3 regions of the Nocardia sp. NPDC057353 genome follow, and region 2 is predicted to be linked to each of the others. Evidence: riboswitches for the same ligand, from Rfam matches in the RefSeq annotation. Region 2 holds a riboswitch; each other region holds the start of a gene.
The links. A riboswitch is a leader RNA that binds a small molecule or an ion and turns the genes downstream of it on or off. The one in region 2 is predicted to bind cobalamin.

Region 1 (6,516 bases), on a different contig from region 2:
CGCGCTCGGGCCGCGGGGGCGGGGAAGGCGGTTGAACGAGGTCGCGGCCGAACTCGTGGCCCGGCTGCTCGGCCACGACCCGGACGATCCGGATTCCGCGGGCTCGACCGATCGCGAACTGATCCGACGGGTGCGGGAGCTCGGCACCGACACCGAACCGGGCGCCTCGGCGTTCACCGCAAGGGTGCTGACCGGCAACCTGCGGCTGATCACCGGCATGGTGCGCGCCAACCAGCCGTGGCGGCTCACCCTCCGGCTCTCGCGCGCGCTGGCCGCGGCCGCGGCGGCGGGGGTGTTCGCGCTGATCACCTCCGATATCTGGCGGATGGCCGACACCTTCGGCGCCGTGCGGTCGACCCTGGCCATGGTCGGGTCGATCGTGGCCATCGCGGCCACGCTGGTGATCGGGGCGCAGCTGTGGGAGCGCGCGCCGGGGCGGCGGATGCGGGAGCAGGTGGCGATGTTCAATATCGCGACCGTCGCGACCGTGCTCATCGGCGTCGGCGCGTTCTACCTGGCGCTGTTCGGTCTGGCGGTGCTGGCGGCGGCGTTCCTGGTGGTGCCCGCGGGGTTCGCCGAGGCGCTGGGGCATCCGGTCGGGATCGGGGACTACCTGGAGCTGGCGTGGTTGACGTGTTCGCTGGCCACGGTCGGCGGTGCGCTCGGCGCCGGGCTGGAGGACGACGACACCGTCCGCGAAGCCGCCTACGCGCGGCACAGCGACACCGGCGCCGCCTGACTACCGCACGCCGAGCCGAACCGCCTCGGCCGCGGCGTAGGCCCCGGTCAGCGCGACCAGCGGCCACGCCACCCGCGGGGAGACGTCCCGCCGCCGGACGTGACCGAGGCCGGCGACCGTGTCGCTGAGGTCGATGAGCAGTCCGAGGCGCAGCCATCGCGCCCGCTCCCGGGGACCGGCGGTGAGGTAGCCGAACCCCATGGCGAGCGCACGAATCCCGTAGACGCGGGTGAGGTACAGCGACTCCGGCGTGCTGCGCGCACCGAAGGCTCTCGTCAGCGCGTTCGGCGCGCCCAGGGAGGCAGCACCTGCTGCGGACACCATGGCCAAGCGCACCTACAACCAGTACTGCGGCGTCGCGCACGCGCTCGACCTGCTCGGCGAGCGGTGGTCGATGCTGATCCTGCGCAACCTCCTGCTCGGCCCCAAGCGCTACACCGACCTGCTGGACGGCCTCCCCGGCATCGGGACCGGGCTGCTCAGCCAGCGCCTCAAGGAACTCGACGCGGCGGGGGTGATCAGCAGGACGACCCTGCCGCCCCCAGCGGCTTCGGCCGTCTACCAGCTGACCGCCGACGGCGAGGCGCTGCGCCCGGTCTTCCATTCGCTCTCGCGCTGGGGGCTGCCCCGGCTCGGTGCGCCCACACCGGGGCAGCATCTCGACCCGGAGTTGGTGGCCATCGCCATGGAGGCCAGGTTTCGGCCGGAGGCGGTGCGACCGGAGGCGCACGGGGTCTACGAGCTCCGGACCGAAGGCGTGGCTTTCCGGTTCACGATCGGGCCGGAGCGGATCGAGTTCCGCGCGGTCCCGGCGGAGTCACCGCGCGCGGTCGTCGCCGCCGACGTCGCCACGCTCGCCGAATTGGCCAACGGCACGGTGACACTCGGCGGCGCCGTCGAGAGCGGCGCGCTCACCATCACCGGCGACCCCGCCGCCGCGGCACCGCTGGCCGCCGCCTTCGGACTCCTCGGCGCAGCGGAGTAGGCCGCGCCGGTGCAGCACCCGCGCGGCGCTGTGCGCGGCCAGGTACAGGTGCGTGCGGCGATGCGGGAGGACCCCGGTGAGCCAGGGCAGCAGGAAGTAGACCGGGATCAACCCCCGCTCGATGCGGCGGTGGGCGCGCTGCCCCAGCACCGAGCGCGCCGTCAGCGCGGCGAGCCCGAGCTGCGCCGAGCCGAGCGCGGCCAGGAACACCCGGCTGCGGCGGGGCAGCCCGAGCAGCGTCGGCACCGTGCAGTGCACCGCCGCGCAGCCGTAGTCGAAGATCACGTGCTCACGTCCGCGCATACGCGCGCAATACCCACCTCGGTCCGGAACACGGCAGCACCGCGAACGAGGTCCGAGCCACACTTGCGCAGCGCGCCTGCGGGTTCGCACGGTCAGCGCGCCCGTGTGCGAAGAGTGGTGCCTGTCGGCCTCGGAATCGAAGGGAAGCGCCGGAATGCCGGGGTGGCGCAGCAGCGCGCCACCCCGGGATCAGGTCAGCGCAGCGCCTGCGCCGCCGCGACGAGGTTGCGCAGCGAGGCGGTCACCTCATCGGTCTTGCGGGTCTTGAGCCCGCAGTCCGGGTTGACCCACAGCCGTTCGGCCGGAACGGCTTTCAACGCCAGCGCCAGCGACTTCTGCACCTCGTCGGCGCCGGGGACGCGCGGCGAGTGGATGTCGTAGACACCCGGGCCGACACCGAGGTCGAAGCCGATCGCATTGAGGTCGTCGAGCACCTCCATGTGCGAGCGCGCCGCCTCGATCGAGGTGACGTCGGCGTCCAGGCCGTGGATCGCGCCGATGACCTCACCGAACTCCGAGTAGCAGAGGTGCGTGTGGACCTGGGTGGCGTCGGCGACCCCGGCGGTGGCGAGCCGGAAGGCGTCGACCGCCCACTCCAGGTAGGCGGCCTGGTCGGCCCGGCGCAGCGGCAGCAGTTCGCGCAGCGCGGGCTCGTCCACCTGGATGACGCCGATGCCCGCGGCCTCCAGGTCCACCGTCTCGTCCCGGATGGCCAGCGCGATCTGCCGCGCGGTGTCGGCGAGCGGCTGGTCGTCGCGGATGAACGACCAGGCCAGGATGGTGACCGGGCCGGTCAGCATGCCCTTGACCGGCTTGCGGGTGAGCGACTGGGCGTAGGTGATCCACTCGACGGTCATGACCGCGGGGCGCGCCACGTCGCCGTAGACGATCGGCGGGCGAACGCAGCGGGTGCCGTAGGACTGCACCCAGCCGTTGATCGTGGCGGCGAAGCCGTCGAGCTGCTCGGCGAAGTACTGCACCATGTCGTTGCGCTCCGGCTCGCCGTGCACCAGCACGTCCAGCCCGATCTCCTCCTGCAGCGCGATCACCTCGGCGATCTCGGCGCGCATGCGGGTGTCGTACTCGGCCTGATCGATCTCGCCGCGGCGGAGTTCCGCACGGGCCACCCGGATCCGGCCGGTCTGCGGGTAGGAGCCGATGGTGGTCGTCGGGAGCAGCGGCAGGTTGAGGCGTTCCTGCTGCAGGATGCGGCGTTCGTCGGCGGGGGCGCGGCGGACGGCGTCCGCGTCCAGGTTCGCCAGCCGCTCGCGGACCGCCGCCACGCGCAGGCGCGGGTCGGCCTTGCGGTCGGCCACGGCGGTGCGCGCGATCTCCAGCGCCGCGCTCTCCCCCTCGGCCAGTGCGGTGGCGAGCAGCCGGATCTCGGCGATCTTCTCGGCACCGAACGCGAGCCAACTGCGCAACCGCTCGTCCAGGTCGGTCTCGGGCGCGAGGCTGTAGGGAACGTGCAGCAGCGAGCAGGAGCTGGACACGGCGACGGTCACCCCGGCATCGCGCAGCTCGGTCAGGTACGGCAGCGCGTGGTCGGGGTCGACGCGCCAGATGTTGTGGCCGTCGACCACCCCGGCCACGATCAGCTTGTCGGTGATCGACTTCGCCGCGGCCAGATCCGCGTCACCGCCGGCGACCAGATCGACGGCGATTCCCTCGATCCCGGTCTCGGCGAGCGCGGGCAGCGCCACGCCCAACCGGCCGAAGTAGGCGGCCACCAGGATCGCCGGGCGCGCCGACAGCTCGGAGAGCCGCTGGTAGGTGCTGCGCACCGCCGCCAGCTCGGCCTCGGTGAGGTCGGTGACCAGCGACGGCTCGTCGAGCTGGACCCACTGCGCACCGGCCTCGACGAGCAGCCCGAGCAGCTGCTCGTAGAGCGGAAGCAGGTCGGGCAGCCGGTTCAGCAGGTCGCTGCCGTCCACCGACTTGGCCAGCTTCAGGAAGGTGATCGGGCCGACGACCACCGGCCGCGCGGGCACGCCGAGCGCGAGCGCCTCCTTCAGCTCGGCCAGCGGCTTCTCCGGGTGCAGCGCGAACGCCGTGTCCGCGCCGAGTTCGGGCACCAGGTAGTGGTAGTTGGTGTCGAACCACTTGGTCATCTCGAGCGGCGCGACCTCGGCATTGCCGCGGGCGGCGGCGAAGTAGCGATCCAGCTCGTCGACGATCCCGGCCACCCGCTCGGGCAGCGCGCCGAGCAGCACGGCGGTGTCGAGCACCTGGTCGTAGTACGAGAAGGTGCCCACCGGCACCGAATCCAGCCCGGCGTCCCGAGCCGCCGTCAGCTGCGCGGTGCGCAGGTCCTTCGCGACGGCGTGCAGGCTCGCCGCATCGGCGCGGCCCGCCCAGTACGCCTCGGTGGCACGCTTGAGTTCCCGATTCGGGCCGACGCGCGGGAATCCCAGCACGGTCGCGGTGAAGGTGGTGCGCGAGTTCGACATTGATGAGCTCCAGAGTCAGCAGTAAGAACCGCCACCCTTCAAGAGCGCACGCTGATGGAGCCCTGCAAGCATCGTTCCCGTGCCCGGGTCCACTGGCGTAGCGCCCGATCCGCGAGGCGACGGCCACCGGAGACGGCGTCTCCGGTACAACGGGCAGGTCTTCGGACTCGTGGGCATCGACCCGAATCGGGTCGGCCCCGGGGCCCGGGGCTGGTCCTACCGACCGTCGCTTCCCAGGCGGGTGCCCAGTGCGGGTGACGGCTGTCGTTCCCACTCACCGCTGCGGGACAGCCCCGGATTTCCACCGGGTTCCCTCTCACCCGCCGACTGTGCTCGACGGGCTTCGACGCCATCGGACGGGTCAGGGGCTCCTTCGACTCCGCCTCCGGCGAACCAGCTGCACCGACGAATATATCAATCCGGTCGCATGGTCGGGTGAGTCGTCGATGGCCGGGAAGGGATGGGTCAGGCCACGACCGGGCGCTGCGCGACGCCCACGTATTCGCTCAGCGGCCGGATGAGCGCATTGGATTCACCCTGTTCGATGATGTGCGCGGTCCAGCCGGTGATCCGGCTCATGACGAAGATCGGGGTGAAGACCTCGATATCGAAGCCGAGCAGGTAGTACGCCGGGCCGGTCGGGAAATCCAGATTCGGCTCGATCCCGGTCGCGTCGACCATGGTGCGCTCGAGGATGTCGTACATCCGCACCCATTTCTGCCCGTCGGTGGCGGCGGCGATATCCAGGAAAGCCTGCTTCATGGTCGGCACGCGGGAATCACCGTTCTTATAGACCCGGTGGCCGAAGCCCATGACCTTTTCCTTCTTCGCGAGCTTGGCCCGCAGCCACTCCTCGGCCAGCGCCGGATCATCGATCTCCAGCATGTGGTGCATGACGGCCTCGTTGGCGCCGCCGTGCAGCGGGCCCTTCAGAGCGCCGATCCCGGCGGTGACCGCGCTGTAGATGTCCGACAGCGTCGAGGTGACCACCCGCGCGGCGAAGGTGGAGGCATTGAAACTGTGCTCGGCGTAGAGGATCAGCGAGACCTCGAACGCCTGCACCAGCTCCCGGGAGGGGACCTTTCCGAAGCACATGTGCAGGAAGTTCTCCGCGTAACCCAGGTGCGAATGCGGAGCGATCGGGTCCTGACCGTGGCGGCGCCGGTGGTCGGCGGCGACGATGGTGGGCAGCACGGCGAACATGCGCAGCGCCTTGGCCCGGTTCGCGCGCGGCGAGTTGTCCTCGGCGTCGGGATCTTCGGCACCGAGGTAGCTGATCGCGGTGCGCACCACGTCCATCGGGTGGCAGGTGTCGGGCATCTTCGCCACCAGCGAGAGCAGCGAGCGGTCCGCCCGGCGCGACGCCCGCTCCTGCTGCTGAAAGCGCTCCAGCTCGGCATTGCCGGGCAGTTCGCCGTTCCAGAGCAGGTAGGCGACCTCTTCGAAGGAGCAGTGGGCGGCCAGGTCCTGCACGGCGTAGCCGCGGTAGGTCAGCGAGTTCGTTTCGGGCACCACCTTGGAGATCGCGGTGGTGTCGACGACGACGCCTGCCAGACCCTTGTAGATATCCGGCATCACTGGTTCCTTCCGAGCGAGAAATTGACGATGTCGGAGTCGAATTCGTTGTAGCGCTCGTACTGCAGCAGTTCGTAGAGCCGCGAGCGATGCTGCATGCGGTCCAACAGCCCGGACTGCGTGCCCTCGGCGAAGATTTCGCGGAGTCCCTGCTCGGCGGCGAACATGGCCAGCCGCAGCGTGGTCACCGGGTAGATCACGGCGTTGTAGCCGATCTTCTCCAGCACCCCGGCGGAGAGCAGCTCCGATTTACCGAACTCGGTCATATTCGCCAGCAGGGGAACGTCCACCGCGGCCCGGAACTTCTCGAAATCGGCAGGCGTGGAGAGCGCCTCGGTGAAGATCAGGTCCGCACCGGCGTCGGCATAGGCCTCGACCCGGTCGATGGCGGCGTCGATGCCCTCGATGCCCGCGGCGTCGGTGCGCGCGCAGATCAAGAAGTTGGGGTCCCGGCGCGCGGAGAT
Region 2 (6,516 bases):
TCGCGGGCGCCAGCGCGTTCGGCGCGATGTGCCGGAGCAGCAGCGAGCGGCGGCGCACGCCGAGCCTGCGCGCCTGCGCGATGTACGGCTGCTCCAGCACGTCGACCACCCCGGCCCGCACTAGCCGGACCAGCGGCGCCGCCACCCGCGCCACGATCACCGCGAGCGGAAGCACCAGGTACTCCGGCCGCCGCAGCACGGTCTCCAGGTCGGCGCCGATGAAGGTCGCGGGCAGCAGCCCGAGATCCAGGGCGAGCCAGCCGACCAGCAGCACCGCGAGTACGAAATCGGGCACCGAGTCCACCGCGATGCTCACCGTCGTCACCGCCCGGTCCAGCCACGAGCCGGGGTGCAGCCCCGCCGCGAACCCGGCCAGCACCACCAGCGGCAGCAGCAGCGCCAGCGCGAGCACGGCGAGCAGCCCGGAGACGAGCAGCGGCCCGGCGATCAGCTCCGCGACCGGCTCGCCATTGGCGTACGAGGTGCCGAAGTCGCCGGTCGCCGCGTTCCCGAGCCAGTCGAGGAAGCGCTGCGCGGGCGCGATGTCGAGCCCGAGCAGCTCCCGGTTGGCGGCCCGCTGCTCGGCGCCGAAGACGTCGCTGTTCTGCACGTCGGCGGCGTCGCCCGGCATGAGCAGCGCGAGCCCGAACACCAGCACCAGCAGGATGCCGAGCTGCGCCACCCCGATCCCGGTGCGGCGCAGCAGGAACCGCGCGAACGGCCGCTCAGCGGATCGCGACCACGACACGGTCGTCGCCGTACTGCCAGACCGTCCCGGCCTCCGCGAACCCTGCCTCGCGGGCGAAGGCCAGGTAGTCGTGCGCGGTGGGCTTGTCGTGCACGGTGTGCTCGAACCCGCCCGCGCGCAGCCGCACCAGCTCGGCCAGCTCCGGCGCCGCCTCGACCGCGGCCCACCAGGCCTGCCAGTCCTCGGCGGCGGCGGCGCCGGTGCGCCCGGCCCGACGCCTGGTCACGGCCCTGGCGAGCGCGTCGAGCCGCGGCCCCTCCTCTCCCTCGTAGAGGTGGTCGCCGTCGAGGAAGAGCCCGCCCGGCTCCAGCGCCTTCGCGCAGACCGCGATGAGCTGCCGCAGCGGCTCCCGGTTCATCCAGTGCAGCGCGGTGGTGCTGACGAAGGCGTCCGGCGCGCGGTCCAGCTCGAGCCGCTCGAACCAGTCCGGCTGCCGCAGGTCGGCGGCGACCGCGCGGAAGCGCTCCGCGGGCAGGGTGCGCTCGGCGAGCGCGAGCAGCAGCGGGTCGGCGTCCACCCCGACGACCGTCGATTCCGGGAAGCGGTCGAGCAGCCGGGCCGCGAGCGTGCCCGGCCCGACCCCGAGGTCGACGATCAGCGGGTCCAGCCTGCCGACCAGCTCGGCCACGACGTCGCCGAGCACCTCGAAGCGCTGCTCCCGGTCCGGCATGTAGTGCTCCTGCTGCCGGTCCCAGCGCCGCACCCAGTACTCGGCGCGCTCGGCGCTCAATGCGGCGGCGCTCACGCGGTCACCCCGTCGAAGCGGGCCCAGGCGTGCGAGTTCGGCACCGTGGCCGGGGTGTTCCCGAACCCGGCGCGCGCGGCGCTGATCCACGGTGTCTCGGCGAAGAACACGAATCCTCCTCGGTCGTGCAGTATCTCGTGCATGGAGCGGTAGAGCGCGGCCCTGGCATCGGCGGTGGCGGTGGTCTGCGCCCTGGCGTAGAGCGCGTCGAACTCCGGGTCGGCCCAGCGGGTGCGGTTCTGCGGCGCGCCGGTGATCAGCCGGGACGCGAAATGGTTCGGGATCGGCAACGGGCCGGACTGGCCCATGGTGAGCGCGCCGGTCTCCAGCGCGTCGGTGTAGTAGCTGTCCTTGGAGCCGATCACCACGTTCACCCGCACCCCCGCGGCGGCCGCCTGCTCGGCGAAGAGCCGGGCCGCCTCGACGAAGCCGTTCGCCACCGGCGCGGTGAACAGGTCGAAGGAGAGGTCGCGGACCCCGGCCCGCGCCAGCAGGCGACCGGCCTCGTCCGGGTCGTAGGGGTGCGCGGGCAGCTCGGCGGAGTACTGGAAGCCGCGGCCGAACACGTCGGTGCCCGGCTCGCCCATCCCCTCCAGCGCGACCTTCACCAGCTCGGCGCGGTCGACCAGGCGCATGAGCGCGCGCCGCACGTCCGGCTTGTCGAAGGGCGGGCGGTCGGTCTTCATGGCGAAGAACAGGATTCCGCTGCCGGGGGTGGTCTGCACGGTGACGTCGTCGCGCCCGGCCAGTGCCCGGCTCGCCACCGGGTTCAGGTTGTCCGCGAAGTCGATCTCGCCGCCGCGCAGCGCGTTCAGCCTGGCGTCCGGCTCGGCGCTGACGATCCGCAGCTCGCCGACGGCGGGGGCGCCGTCCCAGTACTGCTCGTTGGCGGTGGCGACGAAGGTGCGGCCCGGCTCGAACTCGCGGAAGACGAAGGGCCCGGTGCCGACCGGCCGCGCGAAGTCGACCGCGCCGTTCTTGACGATCTTGGTGCCGTACCCGGCGAGCGCGATCGGGAAGTCGAACGACGGCTGCCGCAGCACCAGCTCGACGGTGCGCGGGTCCACCGCGCGGGAGAGCCCGAGATCGACCGGGGCCAGCGAGGTGGCCGCGACGAAGGGGCGGCGCTGGGCGGGCCCGAGCACCCTGGCGATGGTGTACAGCACGTCGTCGGCGCCGAAGGCGGTGCCGTCGTGCCAGCGCGCCTCGCGCAGCGCGATCCGCCACCGGGTGCCGTCCGCGTTCGGCTCGGCCGCGAGCGCCAGCCGCGGGATCGGCGTCATGGTCTCGTCGACCTCGAAGAGCCCGTCGTAGACCGCCTTCATCCTGGCCTCGTCGACGAAGAGCGTGTTCACCCCCGGATCGATGCCCTCGCCCGCGCCGGAGCCCTGGAAGGCCGCGGTGAAGGTGCCGGTGTCCACCGCGGGGCGGGAGCTGCCGCACCCCGCCGCGAACGCGCCTGCCGCGGCGGCGGTTCCGAGCAGGAATGCCCGACGCCCGAATCCCATGACCCGACTCCCTTCGCGTGCGGCGCACGCGAAGGGGCAGCAGCGAACGCGCCGCGGCCCGATGGAGAGGACGGCGCATCCGGCGCCGACCATATCCGCGTGGCCGCGACCGTTTCCGATACAGCGACCCGCGGGTATCTGGCTTCGGCTCGGACGAGCCTCACAGTTGCGGGACAGCCCCGGAATCACACCGGTCTTCCCCGCGGGACACCGACATCATAAGCACGGCCGAAACCGGATGTCCGGTTCGCCGGGTCAGGCTGCGGGCGCCTGCAGGATGCCGAGCACCCGCTTGGCGGCGGCGTTGAACCGGCCCAGGTTCACCGTCGGCGCGCTGGTGACCACCAGCAGCAGCGTGGAGCTGAGCGGGAAGACCCCGACGCAGCCGCGGTCGGCCTCGAAGACCGCGGACTGCAGCCTGCCCTGGGTCACCAGGCTGGTGAAGTGGTCCCCGATGCCGATGGCGGCGGCGGCCATGGCCGAGCTGCGCATGGCGATCGAATCGCCGTGCGTCATCTGCCCCGAGACGTCGTCGGCCGCGACCACCAGCCCGTCCCGGCTGGTCATGACGGCGTGCTCGACGTCGGGGATCTCCTCGCAGGCGCGCTGCAGCAGCATCCCGACGGCACGCGGGTCGCCGAGGGCGATCTCGTGCCGGTCGAACGCCCGGCTCACAGCCGGATCGCCTGCTCGATCCGGCGCAGCTGGTGGCGGGCCAGCGCCAGGTTGCCGCGCGACTTGTCCAGCGCCAGGTAGAGGAAGAGCTCCTCGCCGTCGTTCCGGACCAGCGGCATGATCAGGTGGTACTGCGCGTTGAGGGTGACCAGGATGTCCTGGACGTTGTCCCCGAGCTGCAGCGCCTCGACCGCGCGCAGCTTGGCCCGCAGCACCTCGGTGTTCAGCGCGCCCGCCATGTCCAGGTCGAAGAGTTGATTGCCGCCCTGCTTCCCCAGCAGCATCCCGCTGCGCATGTCCACGAGGGCGATGCCGATGGCGCCGTCCACGCTCATGCCGTCCCGCAGTGCGTCGTCGAGCTTCATATCTGGTGCACTCCTGAATCCCTGCGCGGACGTCATCTCGGGTCGCCTGCGGTGGGACAGTCTCGGTACCGCCCGGAGGGCACGCTCGTCATTCATCATGGCTATGAACGCGCCTCCAAGCGGGCGTCATGTTTTGTGGCGAAAACTCAGAAAACCGGTCGGTTCTCATGAGCAGCGACAGCTTAGCAACGACCTTCGGGTTGGTCGATACTTCAAAAACTTGACTTATGGTCTGAAATAAGTCCTTTTAAATAGGACGAAGCCCGCAATTCCGGGGTGATCCCACAGCGGTGCCAACGCGCCTACCTGGGAGTTCATCCACGCAGGTCAGCACGCTTTCCGGATTTGCGAAGACAGTGAACGGCGGCGCTAAACGTGATGCCGATCACAAAAATCGACCATACAGCATGCAATTCCTGCGACGCCGCAGGAAATTAACTGGTCGAGTGCCCAGGGACTGTGATCAGCGGCGCAATACTCGGCGGCTGCCAGCCCAGCGCGGGCGCGACCAGCTCGACCGCGTCGTGCAGGATCTGCTCGTACTCGGCGCGGTGGAACTCGTAGGGCAATTCCAGGCGCAGCTCGGTGGTCTCGGCGAGCACCGGGTCGGCGTGCAGCCGCTGCACGATCTCCGCGGCGGGGCCGACCAGGTCGGGGGCGAAGAGCACGCGGCGCTCGCCCTGCGGGGCGAGGGTGCGCTCGCGCCTGGACTCGGCGTAGCGGCGGTACCGCTCGCGGGTGGCGCGGTCGGCGCCGTCGGTGGGGACGATGACCCGGCCGACGGCGACCCGGCCCGGCCGCGCCGGGTCGATCCGCTCCCGGTAGGCGGCGATGAGCGCCAGCTGGCTCGCGCCGAAGTCGTCGCTCTGCTCGCCGAGCACGATATTGCCGGTGAGCAGGTTCAGCCCGCGCTCGCCCGCCCAGCGCACCGAGCGGCCGCTGGAGCCGCCGTACCAGAGCCGGTCGATCAGCCCGGGGCTGTGCGGTTGCAGCCGGGGGCGCTGCGTGTTGCCCGGCGAGTGGATGACGGTGTCGGGGCCGCCCAGGTACCCGCCGCGCAGGTTCTCGACCAGCCGCTCGATCCTGGTGTAGGAGAGGTCGTAGGAGCGCCAGTCGCCGTCGAAGACCAGGTCGCCCATGAGCTCGGCGTGCGGCGGGGTGCCCGCGCTGAACCCGGGCTGCAACCGGCCGCGGGAGAGCACGTCGGCCAGCGCCAGGTCCTCGGCCAGCCGGAACGGGCTCTCGTAGCCGATGGGAATGACCGCGGAGCCCAGCTCGATCCGGGTCGTGCGCTGCGCCGCCGCGGCCAGGAAGACCGCCGCCGAGCCGACGCCGTGCTCCAGGTGCCGCTGCCGGATCCAGCCGCCGTCGAAGCCGAGCCGCTCGCCGTACTCGAAGAGCCGGAGCGTGTCCGCCAGCCCGGTGTACGGGTCGTCGTCGGCGAAGTTGCCCGGGGTGAGGAAGGCGAGAGTGGTGACGCTGGTCGGCACCCTGCCAGGAAACCCGCGCGAGCACCGCGCCGCCACCGTTGCGTTCAGCCGGATTCGATCGTCCGGCGGTGCATCCGGCCGCTCGCCCGGGTGGTCACCCTGACACCGGCCGCCCGGTGTCAGCCGCGGGGCGGAGGACGGCGGTGGGATCGTCCGCCGAATGGTGGATGCCGGAAGGGCGCGCCGGGCCTAGGATTCAGAGCAAACGACCGGCACGCGAACAGCAGGAGCGATCAGTGGACGCCGACACATCCCGCGACGAGCTCGACCGCACGGTGGACGCCGCCGCCGCGGGCGACGGCGCGGCGCTGCGCCGGCTGCTCGACCGGGTGCGCCCGCTGGTCACCCGCTACTGCCGGGCCCGGCTGGAGGCGGGCGCCGCCGACACCGTCGCCACCGGCGTCTGCGCCGAGCTGCTCACCGCGCTCCCCCGCTTCCGCGAGTCCGGCGGCTCCTTCCTCGCCTTCGCGTACCGGATGACCTCGCGCGCCGTCGCCGACGCGGTGCGCCGCCGGGGCGCGCGCAGCCAGGAGCCACTGGCGAACCTCCCGGAGAAGCAGCGCGAGGTGCTGGTGCTGCGGCTGGTGCTCGGGCTCTCCGCGGATCAGACCGCCAGCGCGCTGCACACCACCACCGGCGCGATCCGGGTCACCCAGCACGAGGCGCTGGACGCGCTGCGCAGCACGCTCGCCGCCGCCTGAGCCGGATCAGCGCCGCTCCCACGGGATCTGCTCGCAGCGGGCGGGGGCGGCGGCCGAGGGATGGGCTCAGCGGGAACCGAACTCGGGGGGCTCGAAGGAGCGGACCGGGGGCGGTTCGCCCGCGAACTTCTCCACCTGGACCAGGCAGCTGTTCGGCGACGGCCCCTGGGCCAGCGGGCTGGTGCCGATGTCGGGGGTGACGGCGTTCGGGTTGCCGTGCCGTTCCAGGCCGAGTTCGTCGTCCGGGTCGAACCAGGCGCCGGTGGCGATCTGGGCGACGCCGG
Region 3 (6,516 bases), on a different contig from region 2:
ACGACCGCGACCAGGTCCGGGTCGTCGGGGCCGAGCGCCGCGGCGGCCGGGCGCAGGACGTCGAGCGCGGCGGCGTAGGCGGCGCCGGAGGTGGGGCCCGCCAGCACGCCGTAGCGGCGCGCCAGCAGCAGGGTGGCGTCGACCGCGTGCTCGGCGCCGACGGTGACGATGCGGTGGTAGAAGTCGGGCTGGAAGAGCCCGACGTCCCACATCTCGGTCTCGGAGCGGATGCCGGGGATGAAGTCGTCGCGGGTGGAGACCACCCCGACGGTGCGCAGCCGCGGGTTGTGTTCGCGCAGCGCGGTCGCGGTGCCGCGGGTGGAGCCGGTGGTGCCGAGCCCGCCGACGAGGTAGTCGACCCGCTCGATGCCCACCGCGGCGAGCGCGGAGCGGATCTCGGACCCGGTGCCCCGGTAGTGGGCCTCGACATTGCGCTCGTTGGTGTACTGGGAGGCGTGGTGCCAGGCGCCGGGTTCCCGGGTCATGGTGGCGGCGATGACCGAGGACACGTCGTCGGGCGCGGTGGGATCGGGGCACTCCGAGAGCCCGGGCAGCTCGACGATCTCGGTGCCGAGCAGGCGCAGCATGTCGCGGACCTCGCCGACCTTGATCCGGTTGGTGACCGCCCGCAGCCCGACGCCGTCCAGCGACCCCAGCACCCGCATGGCCTTGGCGGTATTGCCGCTGGACGCCTCGAGCAGGGTGCGGCCCTCGGCCCGGAGCCCGGGCAGTTCGTCGCGGAGCATCGCCAACGCGGCGCGGTCCTTGACCGAGCCGAACGGGTTGTGGGACTCCAGCTTCGCGTAGAACCGCAGCCGCGCGATGCCGTGCACGGCGGGGTCGAGCCGCAACAGCGGAGTGTTGCCGATCAGCTCGGTGATGCTGTCGTGCGGGCGCACGATCCCTCCTGGGCGGGACGGTGGTCGGCGTCGGGGACGACGGTGAACCCGCCGGGTCCGCGCCTGACCGCGAAGGTCGGGGGCAGTGGGTGCCCGGCGGCGGTGGCCGCGGACAGGTCCGAGTGGTATCCGGCGGTGTTGGGGAACACCAGCAGATCGCCGGGCCGCGGCCGGAAGGGCAGCCGGACGGCGCGGGTGCTGACCATGTCGCGCTCCAGGCACAGCCGCCCGGCGAGGAATGCCGCGACCGGTTCGGGCGGGCGCGGTGCGGCGTCGCCCGCCAGCAGCAGTGGGTCGACGAGGCTCTCCTGGTCGGCGGGGGTCACCTGGTCGCGGCTGATGTCGAGGTTCGCCAGGACGGACCCGTCCGGCAGGTCCCTGGTGAATTCGATGCGGGCGAGGGTGATCCCGGCGTGGTCGGTGAGCGACTTCCCCGGCTCCAGCCAGAGCTCGAGCAGGTTGTCGGTGAGGATCGCGGCCACCGAGCGCCCCTGCCCCGGTACCTCGGCGTCGAGCAGTGCGCCGAGCGCCGTCGCGGGGGCGACGGTGTTGGCGTACTTGTGGAACACCGGGGTGCCGGTGACCGCACCGGCCTCCACCCGGTAGCCGAAGGTGGCGCCCGACCAGGCCAGCGGCCGCCCGTGGCCGAGCAGCGACTCGCGCAGGGCGCGGGTGTAGGCGTCGTAGCTGCCGGGATCGGCGGCGAAGACCTGGCGCAGCCCGCCGCCGATATCGAGCACGGTGGGCGAGAGGCCGCGTGCCCACGCCGCCTCGAACAGCGGCAGGCACGCCGCGATCGCCCGCACCCGATCCCGCTGCTCGGCGGTGTCGAGATGGAAGGAGAAGCCGCGCAGCGCGATCCGGTCGCGGAAGGCCGCCAGCCGGTCCAGCACGGCGGGGATCGCGGCGAGCGCGATCCCGAACCGGCTGGCGGCTGTGCCGGGAAACCCGCTGATGCGCAGCAGAATCGGCACCGGCCCGCCCGCCGCGGCGGCCAGCTGCTCGACCTCCCAGACATTGTCGGCATTGACCGTGACCCCCTCGGCGAGCAGCCGCCGCAGGAATCGCTCGCCCTTGGGGCCGGTGGCCTCGATGCGGGCCGGGGCGAAGCCGGCGCGCAGCGCGCTGTCCAGCTCGCCGGGCGAGGCGACGTCGATGGCGAGCCCGGCGCGCTCGGCCTCCCGCGCGAACGCGGCGCTGCGATTGACTTTGTGCGCGTACCAGATTCGGTGGCTGAGGTCGCGCTGCTCGAGCACCGCGGTCAGCGCGGCGGCATTGGCCGCGAAGACCGCGGGGAAGACCAGATGCAGCGGCGTGGGGTGGCCTGCGGCGAGCGGCCTCGCGGACTCGAGGAACTCGCGCACCAGCGGATCGAGCAGCGCGGGGACCGGAGGTGGGATCATCCGCGGCCTTCCCCGCCCACGGACGCCACCGCACCCGCGTGCGGGGTCGGGTTGTACCCGCTGTCGCGCAGCGCCTCGAAGGCGCGGTCCCGGTTGCGCGTGCTGCGGAACTCCGCCCGCACGATCTTGCGGTCCAGGTCGACGTCGTGCACCGCGATGTCCATCGCGGTGAGGACCGCGGTGATGGTGCGCACGCAGTGTTTGCAGTTCATGTCCGGCACCGCGAAGACCGATTCCGGTGCGCCGTCGCTCTCCTCGCCCGCGGCGGCGAGCGGCACGAGTTCGCAGCGCTGGACCGCGTCGGCGAACGCCGCGACGAACCGCTCGACCACCAGCGGCAGCAGCGTGCTCGCCGCGGCCGGACACGCGGGCTGCTCGCCCGGGGCGAGCAGGGCGTACTGCCGGGAGATGAGGTCGAGTTCGTCGTGGTACCTGGCGATGGCCGCCTCGGTGCCGAGCCCTTCCTCGGTGCGCGCGCGGTGCATGACCGCGTGCGCCTCGGCGATCGTGGCCTCCTTCATGACGCGCAGCGTTGCCAGCGTGCCGGGGGTGTAGCGCAGCCGCCCGTCTAGGTCGGCGGTCAGCTCGACCGGGGCCATGCCGCGCCGGTGGGTGGAGGCCTGCAACTCCCAGAACCAACGGGTCGCGACCGCGACAAAGATGCCCGACCCGCGCAGCGCGAGCGCGAATCGCGCGGGGTCGCGGTGCCCGACGCGGTGCGCCAGCAGCGCGTGCTGGGTCAGGGCCCGCGCGGCGGCCTCCAACCCGACCCGGAAGACCTCGAGCGGTTCGTGGTCGGTGGTGGTGCCCGCCAGCACCGAGCGCGCGGCTCCGTCGAGACGTCCTGCGCGCTCGGCGAATCCGGCGTCCGCGCGGAGCCCGTTCCACAGGGCGAGGAAGGCGGTACGGGCCGCGATGGGCACGACCGGGCCGAGGCCGTCGCTGTGGAAGTGTCCGGTATTGGCCACCCCTTCCTCGTCGAGCCAGCTCACCCGGTGCGTGGCCGAGGTGACCTGCTCGGGCGGGCAGGGCCGCATGAAGCGCTCCAGATACAACCGCTGGGACAGCGTGAGGTGGCTGCCCGGCTCGAATCGCAGGGCGGTGGCACGGTATTCGATCCGGCTGTGCGTGCGGGGTGCGACCTGGGCGAAGGGGGCGGGTCCGGCGAGTTCGCGCAGAATCCGGGCTACGGCCCTGCGGTCGTATCGGGCAGCGCCATCGGTGTCCACGGGACCTCCTCGCGCCTGTCGGGCGCACCGCCCGGGCGGGGGTTGCCGAACGGCGTTCTCGGTTACGGCGGCGGACCGGCGCGCAGCCGATCCGACCTTCCACGATACCGATCCGCTACTGCCTCGGCATGCCATTGCGGGCGCCGGTCCTGTTCGCGCCGTGCGCTTTCCGTGCCGCGGTCTGCGCGCCGCGCCAGAACTCGACCGGTGTCTCGCGGGCGCGCGCCACCCGGGTGCGGATGGTGCCCACCGGGCAGCCGGTGGCCGCTCACCGTCACCGGCCCGGCCGGCGTGCGGTACCAGACCGCGGCCGTGGTCTCGGGCACGCAGGTTCCGGTCCCGCTCACCCCTGTCGCAACCCGCCGCGAACAGGGCATATGCTGAACGCCGCAGCTGGTTCGTCCCGAACCACCACGGTGGGCGCGGGGCGTCGAAGCCCACCGCCAGGCCTCTTCGGCCGGGTGGCGGGCGAGAGGGAACCCGGTGGGAATCCGGGACTGTCCCGCAGCGGTGAGCGGGAACGACCGCCGTCATCAGCACTGGACCCTCGGGTCCGGGAAGCGACGGCGTGGTAGGAAATGCCTGGGTTCGCCCCAGGTCGGCCCCTCGGGGGCCGGTGCCCGCGAGTCCGAAGACCTGCCCGCTGTGCCGGACACGCCGTGTCCGGCGGCCGTCGCCTCGTGGACCGGGCGCTACGCCGACCTGCCACGCATCCGGCTGTCCGGGTGCGTCGTCGTCGTGCGCGCCGCGGCGGGTGTCGGCCTCGAACCGGAAAGCCGGGTGTCGAGGAAGGGTGCCGGTGGTGGAGAAGCTGTATGCCGGGGGACGGCTGCGGGCGTTGCGGGAGCAGCGCGGGCTCTCCCAGTCCGGGCTGGCCAAGGCGCTGGCGTTGTCGGTGAGCTATGTCAATCAGCTGGAGAACGATCAGCGGCCGCTGACGGTGCCGGTGCTCATGCGGCTGACCTCGACCTTCGACCTGGAGGTCGGGTTCTTCGCCCCGGAGACCGACGCGCGGCTGCTCGCGGATCTGGCGGCGGTGTTCGCCGAGGATTCCGAGGCGGCCACGGTGACCAGCGGCGAGCTCGATGATCTGCTGTCCCGGGTGCCGACCGCGGCGCGGCTGCTGATCAGCCAGCATCGGCGGCTGCGCGCCGCCACCGGGCAGATCGAGCAGCTCACCGCGGGCATCGACGCGCCGCCGAGCGATACCCGCACCGCCATGCCGTACGAGGACGTCCGCGACTACTTCTACGACCGCCGCAACCACATCCCCGCGCTCGACACCGCGGCCGAGGAGCTGTTCACCCGAGGCCGGTTCACCCTGGGCGGGCTGGATCTGCAGCTGGCGCGGCTGCTGCGCGAGGAGCACGATGTCGCGGTCCGGATCCGTTCGGAGGACCCGGTGCGGCCCGGGCCGAAACGGGTCTTCGACCCGCACTCGCGCACCTTGATTCTGGCTCGGCGCCTCACTCCCGGACAGCGGGCCTTCCAGGTGGCGACGCAGCTGGCGTTCCTGACCCAGTCCGCCGTGCTCGAGGAGTTGCTCGCCGACACCGCCGGGTTGCCGGGGGAGTCGCGCCGGTTGCTGCGGATCGGGCTGGCCAACTACTTCGCCGGGGCGCTGATCCTGCCCTACGGCCCGTTCCTGCGCGCTGCCGAGGCGTTGCGCTACGACATCGATCTGCTCTCGGCGCAGTTCGAGGTCGGGTTCGAAACGGTGTGCCACCGGCTCTCGACACTGCAGCGGCGCGGGCAGCGCGGGGTGCCGTTCTTCTTCGTCCGCACCGACCGGGCGGGCAATATCTCCAAGCGGCAGTCCGCCACGGCGTTCCACTTCTCCCGGGTGGGTGGATCGTGCCCGCTGTGGGTGGTGCACGACGCCTTCTCCACGCCGGGGCGGATCCGAACCCAGATCGCCGAGATGCCGGATGGGCGCGCGTACCTGTGGCTGGCGCGCACCACGGGGGAGAGCAACCCCGGCTACCTGGCACCGGCGCGGGACTTCGCGGTCGGGCTCGGCTGCGACCTCACCTTCGCCGACAAGCTCGTCTACTCCCACGGCCTGCCGATCACCGATCGCGCGGCCGCGGTGCCGATCGGGGCAGGCTGCCGGGTGTGTGAGCGCACGGCGTGCGCGCAGCGTGCCTTCCCGCAGATCGGGCGCCCGCTGGCCGCGGATGAGAACCGTCCGGCCAACACCCCGTACGCCCCTGCGGCATCGACCGGATCCAGCTGAGCGCAGCGAGATTCAGTGCCGCGCGAGCAGCGGGGCCGACGTGGCGACGGCAGCGGCCATCCGCACGGCCTGCACGGTGGGAGCGACATCGTGGGTGCGGATCACCGCCGCACCTCGGTCACGACGTCGTCGTAGTGCGGGGCGCTCGAATTGCCCGCCGTCGAGGAAGGAATCCGGTGTGACATTCAGGATTCCCATGATCCGGGTATTCATTTTCGAGCAGAGATCCTTCCGCCGAATTCCCGTGGCACGTGGCAGCACTGTGGAGCCGGGGGTTCGCCCACCCTATCGCGACGGGGGACCGTTCTTCGATGTCGGCCGGATCCCCCTCTGCCGCAGGCGGGTCCGCGTAGCCGGGGCTGCCCTTCCGCAATTTCCACAGATTTGCAGGGTTGCTTCCACAAAATTCGCCGGATGCGACGGATTTCCCCGCTGCCACCCCGGCTGTAGCGTGCGAAACAAGCGAAATTCCCTCGACGACCCGGAGGCATCGGCCTGTGAAGAATCATCTCGTTCGCACCCACCGTTCCGCGGCGGACTTCCCCCGCGAGCAGCACCTGGCGTGGCGGATCGCGGAGGTGGCCGCCGACCCGGTCGAGGTCGCCCCGGAGACCGAGGAGATGATCGTCAACCGGATCATCGACAACGCGGCCGTGGCAGCCGCGTCGCTGACCCGGCGCCCGGTTTCCAACGCCCGCGCCCAGGCGCTGGCGCACCCCTACGAGCCCGGCTCGACCGTGTTCGGTGTC

Region 1: linked by a shared signal. The riboswitch ahead of metE (5-methyltetrahydropteroyltriglutamate--homocysteine S-methyltransferase) and the one ahead of ACFUUZ_RS07730 (ABC transporter substrate-binding protein) in region 2 are both predicted to bind cobalamin.
Region 3: linked by a shared signal. The riboswitch ahead of ACFUUZ_RS19890 (short-chain fatty acyl-CoA regulator family protein) and the one ahead of ACFUUZ_RS07730 (ABC transporter substrate-binding protein) in region 2 are both predicted to bind cobalamin.

Annotation. Positions count from the first base shown of each region.
Region 1 covers NZ_JBHVAK010000037.1:29,558-36,073, forward strand. The annotation lists gene ACFUUZ_RS19850 (hypothetical protein) at 1-739, shown strand, start outside; gene ACFUUZ_RS19855 (hypothetical protein) at 740-1,063, opposite strand; gene ACFUUZ_RS19860 (winged helix-turn-helix transcriptional regulator) at 1,062-1,724, shown strand; gene ACFUUZ_RS19865 (hypothetical protein) at 1,846-1,998, shown strand; gene metE (5-methyltetrahydropteroyltriglutamate--homocysteine S-methyltransferase) at 2,222-4,477, opposite strand; cobalamin riboswitch at 4,612-4,829, opposite strand; gene ACFUUZ_RS19875 (bifunctional 2-methylcitrate synthase/citrate synthase) at 4,943-6,052, opposite strand; gene prpB (methylisocitrate lyase) at 6,052-6,516, opposite strand, start outside.
Region 2 covers NZ_JBHVAK010000010.1:123,525-130,040, reverse strand. The annotation lists gene ACFUUZ_RS07740 (ABC transporter permease) at 1-748, opposite strand, end outside; gene ACFUUZ_RS07735 (class I SAM-dependent methyltransferase) at 726-1,493, opposite strand; gene ACFUUZ_RS07730 (ABC transporter substrate-binding protein) at 1,490-3,001, opposite strand; cobalamin riboswitch at 3,113-3,246, opposite strand; gene ACFUUZ_RS07725 (roadblock/LC7 domain-containing protein) at 3,257-3,676, opposite strand; gene ACFUUZ_RS07720 (hypothetical protein) at 3,673-4,041, opposite strand; gene ACFUUZ_RS07715 (LLM class flavin-dependent oxidoreductase) at 4,476-5,531, opposite strand; gene ACFUUZ_RS07710 (sigma factor) at 5,768-6,232, shown strand; gene ACFUUZ_RS07705 (molybdopterin-dependent oxidoreductase) at 6,299-6,516, opposite strand, start outside.
Region 3 covers NZ_JBHVAK010000037.1:37,774-44,289, reverse strand. The annotation lists gene ACFUUZ_RS19905 (pyridoxal-phosphate dependent enzyme) at 1-899, opposite strand, end outside; gene ACFUUZ_RS19900 (decarboxylase) at 869-2,302, opposite strand; gene ACFUUZ_RS19895 (heavy-metal-associated domain-containing protein) at 2,299-3,531, opposite strand; cobalamin riboswitch at 4,003-4,169, shown strand; gene ACFUUZ_RS19890 (short-chain fatty acyl-CoA regulator family protein) at 4,334-5,767, shown strand; gene prpD (2-methylcitrate dehydratase PrpD) at 6,265-6,516, shown strand, end outside.